DNA from 2 places in the Bilifractor sp. LCP19S3_H10 genome. Region 1 is predicted to be linked to the other one. Evidence: riboswitches for the same ligand, from Rfam matches in the RefSeq annotation. Region 1 holds a riboswitch; the other holds the start of a gene.
The links. Region 1 has a riboswitch for thiamine pyrophosphate ahead of ACTQZS_RS10185 (energy-coupled thiamine transporter ThiT). Riboswitches for the same ligand answer to the same signal wherever they lie in the genome.
Positions count from the first base shown of each region.

Region 2: linked by a shared signal. The riboswitch ahead of ACTQZS_RS10595 (thiamine-binding protein) and the one ahead of ACTQZS_RS10185 (energy-coupled thiamine transporter ThiT) in region 1 are both predicted to bind thiamine pyrophosphate.

Region 1 covers NZ_JBQKFT010000012.1:38,721-41,963, forward strand. Annotated here, with positions in the region: gene ACTQZS_RS10180 (DUF438 domain-containing protein) at 1-971, shown strand, start outside; TPP riboswitch at 1,056-1,157, shown strand; gene ACTQZS_RS10185 (energy-coupled thiamine transporter ThiT) at 1,250-1,942, shown strand; gene ACTQZS_RS10190 (DMT family transporter) at 2,107-2,427, shown strand; gene tnpA (IS200/IS605 family transposase) at 2,749-3,213, shown strand.
Region 2 covers NZ_JBQKFT010000013.1:15,122-18,364, forward strand. Annotated here, with positions in the region: gene ACTQZS_RS10580 (biotin transporter BioY) at 1-288, shown strand, start outside; gene ACTQZS_RS10585 (DUF1284 domain-containing protein) at 428-862, shown strand; gene ACTQZS_RS10590 (desulfoferrodoxin family protein) at 1,011-1,388, shown strand; gene ACTQZS_RS10595 (thiamine-binding protein) at 1,517-1,819, opposite strand; TPP riboswitch at 1,991-2,098, opposite strand; gene ACTQZS_RS10600 (MATE family efflux transporter) at 2,258-3,243, shown strand, end outside.

The DNA.
Region 1 (3,243 bases):
TAGCGGAGATGACCTCAACGGCAGCTGCAGATCCGGGCGACCGCAAAGAGCTGGCGGCTTCGCTCGCATCGGTTCCGGGCCATCCGCTGAATCTTTTTGAGAGGGAGAATCAGGCAATCGAGACGCTTCTTCTCCGTGCGCGTGAGGCTGTCGCCGGAAAGAGTGCGGACGACGGGCTTATGTCACAGCTTCGCGAGATTGCAGTTCACTACGCGAAGAAAGGAGATCTGCTCTATCCGCATCTGAAGGTGCGTTATGATATCTCCGGCCCGTCAGATGTCATGTGGACCGTGGATGATGAGATCCGCGACGAGATCAGTGCGCTTTCAAAGGATGAAGATCACGACGACGACTGGTACGGCCGGCTGTCGGCGGTGCTTGACCGGGCGGAGGAAATGATTTACAAAGAAAATAATATTCTCTTCCCGATCTGCGCGGTGAATTTCACGGCGGAAGACTGGTATTCGGTGTACCGGGACTCCGGAGATTATACGGAGATCCTCGGTCAGTCCTTTACGGACTGGGAAGAAGCGGAGCAGGCTCTGAACGCAGAGAAAAAGGCAGAAAAGCCTGGCCTCTCCCAGGGCGAGGTTGTGATGCCGGGCGGACATATGACGGTTCCGCAGCTTACAGCACTGCTGAACACCATACCGATGGAGATCAGTTTTATTGATGCGGACAACATCAACCGCTACTTCAATGAGGGACCGAAGGTCTTCAAGCGCGCGGGAATGGCCATTGACCGGGAGGTCTTTTCCTGCCATCCGCCAAAGGTAGAGCCCATGGTCCGCAGTATTCTGGACAGCTTCCGGGACGGAAGCAGGGACAGTGTACCGGTATGGATGGAGAAAAACGGAAGGACCATGCTGGTGAACTATCTTGCCGTAAGAGACCGGAAGGGCAATTATCTTGGGGCTGCGGAGTTGGTGCAGGATATGGAATTCGCGAAGGAGCACTTCGCGGGTCACTGAATCAGCGGGGAAATGAGCGGTCACTGAATCAGCAGGAAAATGAATTGACGGTTTTGCTTTATCTGCTATACTGTAAATACAAAGAAAAACTGCTGGGGGAGCGGAAGCTGAGAGTGCCGTGCATGCGGCTGACCCTGATGACCTGATCCGGTTAATGCCGGCGTAGGGAAGCTGAGTCTGAATGCAGGCTGTGTGATCAAAGAAATGAATGTTTCTGAGAGTTCCGTATTTTTGAAAAGTGAAATCCTCCCGCAGACAACTGTGAGGAGGATTATATTATGTCTGTATTTGCTACTCTTGGAAGTGACGGAGTATATCAGCTGACGCAGGTCGGCTACATTGCAGTAATTGCCGTGATCATTCTGGCACTGCTTCTGGTCTGCCTGATCCGGAAACCGGACCAGAAGGGTGTGCTCGGCACAAGAAAGCTTGTATTCTCGGCGATGGCAATCGCGCTTGCGACGGTCGCATCCATGATCAAGCTGTTTCATCTGCCGATGGGCGGCAGCATAACCTTCTTTTCCATGCTGCTGATATCGCTTGTGGGATATTGGTACGGCCTTGGGACAGGGCTGTTTGCAGGTCTTGCCTACGGTCTTCTCCAGCTGATCATCGATCCCTATATTATTTCTCTGCCGCAAATGCTGGTGGATTATGTGTTTGCGTTTACGGTTCTCGGACTCTCCGGTGTGTTTTCCGGGGCGAAACACGGACTGATCAAAGGCTATCTGCTTGGAGTTGTCGGCAGGTATTTCTTCGCGGTTCTTTCAGGCTACATTTTCTTTGGAAGCTATGGCAATGAATACGGAATGTCGGCGATCGGATACTCCCTTGCCTACAATGCGATCTACATCTTCGTGGAGTGCGGACTTACCATTGTGCTGCTTCTCATACCGGCCGTGAATAAGGCGATGATAAGGGTCAGAGGGATGGCGCTTGCGGGAGGTAATTCGAGACAGAGCGTGGCATAAGGCACGGGCGAGGCACTGAGACGGCGCGTGTGCGGGAATTTCCGGACGGTCGCAGTATGAGACGCTGAAGGCCGGAATGTCCGTGGATGATGCAGCGCAGGAATTCCCGGTCGGTCGCAGTATGAGACAGCATCCGTGTAAGTGAACATGCAGGAGGAATCAAAATGACTGTTTTTCTGCTGACAGTACTGATCGCTTCGGAGGTGGCGGCAACGTCGCTCCTGAAGTATACGCATCACTTTACCCGGCCGTTACCGTCAATTATCTGTATCGCGTGTTATTGTGTGTGCTACTACACCTTTTCTCACGTCATGGATCGTATGAACGTGGGCGTCGCCTACGCAATCTGGTGCGGAGTGGGACTGATCGCCACAAATGTCATCGGCTATCTGCTGTTCCGGCAGAAGCTGACCGGTGTCGGCGTCTTTGGAATCGTGCTGATTATCATCGGGTGTGTGATTGTAAACGTCTGGGGAACCAGATAGTGGGATACGGCAGATATGGAATACTGCAGATATAAAATATGGCAGATATAGAATACTGAAAATATATAATACTGAAAATATATAATACGATACGGAAGATATGTAGAAGAAGGCCGCTGCGCAAACTGTTGCGTGGCGGCCTTCCTTGTTATGGGCTTTAGCCTGTTGAGCTCGAGCGAGTATTTCCCAACGGAAATATGAGCCGAGCGAAATAAAAAACCACCCGCTATGCGGGTGAGAGTCAAATGGTTATACAATTGAGATCAACTCTTTCTATAATAGAGGTGTCCAAGCCACTATTTAAAAGAAAGAGGTGATCTCATGGCGAACCAGGCGAATAGCCTTGCGCATACCAAATGGCTGTGCAAGTACCATATCGTGTTCACACCAAAGTATAGGCGAAAAATCATTTACAATCAATACAAGCAAGACCTTGCAGAGATACTTCATCAATTATGTACATATAAAGGTGTCACAATTATCGAAGGTCATCTGATGCCAGATCATGTACATATGCTGGTTAGCATACCACCTAAGATCAGTGTGGCGTCATTTATGGGATATTTGAAGGGGAAAAGTGCCCTTATGATGTTTGACAGGCACGCAAATTTAAAATACAAGTTTGGAAACAGACATTTTTGGTCAGAAGGATATTATGTCAGTACAGTAGGGTTAAATGAAGCTACCATCAGAAAATATATCCAAGACCAGGAGCGGGCGGATATCATACAGGACAAGCTCAGCGTAAAGGAATACGAAGACCCTTTTAAGGGTCAGGGTAAGTAATACGGATGCCCCTTGAGGGGCAGCGACGAG
Region 2 (3,243 bases), on a different contig from region 1:
GGCGTCCGCCTTTCCGTGTCGGCGGGCGCGCGGGGCAGAAAGGTTATTTCCAGCGTGAGCCTTCTGATCGGCGTTCTGGTCGGCTATGTTGTAAACTATGCAGTGGGTTCTGTCTGGTTTATGGCAGTCGCTCAGTCAAATCTGGCTACGGCGCTCACGGCATGCGTGATACCCTTCATTCCGACATCAATCCTGAAGGCGGTTCTGGTGCTGATTCTCGGTCCGGTTCTGAAGCATTCTTTGGAGAAGGCGCATGTTCTGGAGGTCAGACGCACAGCTGCTGTCTGAATTCATTAACTTGTCAGTAGAATAAAAATACATAATGTGAATCGGGTGTTACCGTGTTTTGTGTCATTTTCGGAATACAAAATGTGAATCACGAGCGAACGCGTTTACCTCATTTCATTTTGGAAGGAGCATCGGTGCTATGGAGACAGACGGCCGGAAGGCGGATATGAGACTACGTCCCCATCATCTGCTGTGTACGCAGGGTTATGAGGGAAAAGGCTATGATGAAAATTTTGTCAGAGGGATGACGGATTATGTGACACGCATGCGCCGGGAAGAGAGCTTTTGTGTTGAGATCACCCTTCATCCGGATGATATCTGTGCCGCCTGTCCGAATCTCAGGGATCCTGAGCATTGCGTGAGCGATGACAAGGTGCTTGCCTTTGACCGGAAGGTTCTGGAATTGTTCGGTCTGAAGGAGGGAGAGACCTACAATTATCAGAAGCTGATACGGGACATTGATGATCATATGACTCGGGAAAAACTGCATTCCATATGTGGAACCTGCAGCTGGTATCCGGTCAGCCTGTGCCGGGACAGAATCCTTGGCATCCGGACAGAGACAGATCTGTAAAATGCGTACTGCTCCTTTTATTTTACAGAAAATATGCTTGAGTATGACTTAATATTCGTGTATCATGAGATAAAGGGCTATGTTACAGACATGCCAGGAGCTGTATTGATCCACATGCCAGAGCTGCAGATGAAAAGGAGGCACAGAAATGTTATTTTACAGATGTGATGGATGCGGAAACTTTATTACTTTTCTGACAGAGAAGACGGCTTGCACGCCGAAGTGCTGCGGCGAGACAATGAAGGAGCTTACACCGAACACAACGGACGCGGCGACAGAGAAGCATGTGCCGGTTGTCAGTGTTGAGAACGGAACGGTTACGGTCAAGGTTGGAAGTGTGGCACATCCGATGCTGGAGGAGCATTATATCCAGTGGATCATTCTGGAGACAAAGAACGGATTCCAGAAGAGAGATCTGAAACCGGGAGATAAGCCGGAAGCGGTCTTTGCGCTCGCGGATGGAGAGGAACCAGTCGCGGCATATGAATACTGTAATCTGCACGGACTCTGGAAAGCGGAGATCTGATCACAGTGACAGTACGGCACAAAAAAGGAGCGGCGATGCCGCTCTTTTTTGTATCCGGACTCTTACATACACTATGTGTGCGGTGATTCTGTATAAGTCCGCATGGGTATGGAACTATGCGACCGGACTTATGCAGTATGATGTTTTGAAACTTTTTTGTCGATACTCAGAATCTCCTGCTCCGGGTTGTATACCACCTTGATGTATGCGGAGACAGACGGTGCACCGGCGCGGATTGCGACATGCTGGCATTCCTTTACCACGTCCATCAGCTGGTCGTAGCTGTCTCCTTCGATGGCGGTCTCGAAAGGCCCCACATAATAGCTGAGGCCGGTGCTCTTGATGTAGGCGATAACCTCATCTACAATCCGGATCAGCTCTTCATCGTTGTCCACATCTGGTAATGTCTGAATGGCTACACTTGCCTTCATTTCTTTTTTCCTCCTTTTCCCTTTTCAACATCTTCGTATTCAACAGCCAACAAGGAAATCGTCCGCCGCAGGTGGATATCTGCGTCTGTCGGCATAAAAATGCAGCAGCGCCGGAATGAATCAGGCACTGCTGTATCAAGGATGAAGAGCGGGTTTTCTACGGAAAAATCCGGTGATTCTCTTTACGCTTCCTACGCTGGCATGATCCAGATCAGGTATAAGGGTCACAGACAACATCTGTATCTCAGTCCTTTCCGGCGGACTCCCCTGCTGTATTTTTATATTTTAGTCACTTTATTTTTCAGTGTCAATCCTGTGTGGTTAAAGACAGGAAAGTCGTTAAATGGTGATTTTGTCTTCTTGCCGCAGATTTAAAATGGAATCCGGTGGCTTCGGTGGTATAATGTGCAGGTATGAGTTTGAAAGCGGGTTTGGGATATGACGAAGGATATGACGAAAGGGCCGATTCTAAAGACCCTGATACTGTTTACAATTCCCCTGGTTCTGGGAACGCTTCTTCAGCTTACCTATAATGCGGCAGACAGCATGATTGTGGGGCGGTTTGTCGGAAAAACAGCGCTCGCGGCAGTGGGTACGACAAATCCTCTGGTTACGCTGGTTCTGCTTTTCACAAACGGGATCTGCCTCGGGGCGGGAATACTGGTGAGTACGCTGTATGGAGCGGGAAAGAAGGAGGAGCTGCGGAGACAGGTAAGTACGGGAATGATCTCGGGGTGCGTTTTCTCCGTGGCAGTCGCGGCTGTGATGTTTGTGGCAGCGAAGCCGCTTCTGATGGCGCTGCAGGTGGAGGCGGTCATTCTTCCGGAGGGAGTCTTCTATCTGAGGATCATACTGTTCGGCATGTTCTTCAGCTTTATCTATAATTATCTGGCCAGTATGCTGCGCGCGATGGGTGACAGCGTCTCTCCGCTGATTTTTCTCGGTGGAAGCGCGGTACTGAATATTCTGGGAGATCTCTTTTTTATCGCGTTACTTCATATGGGAGTGGAGGGCGCCGCAATCAGTACGGTGATCTGTGAGGCCCTCAGTGCGGTTCTCTGTTATTTCTATATTCAGAGGAAGGTTCCGGAGCTTCGGCTCGGAAAAAAATGGCTGATCTTTGACTGGTCGATGCTGAAGAAAACCCTTGCGTTCGGTTTTGTGAGTGCGCTCCAGCAGAGCACGGTTCAGATGGGAAAGATCGGAACCCAGACCATCGTAAATACGCTCGGGGTAAACGCGACGGCGGCTTTTAACGCAACGAACCGGGTGGATGATTTCGCGACAATTCCCCAGCAGAATATCGCGCACGCCATGACCTCGGTGATGGCGCAGAATGTCGGAGCGGGGAATGCGCCGAGGGTGAAGCGGACATATCGTGCCGGAATGTATTGCGAGCTCGTTTATGGCGTGGTGATCGGTGC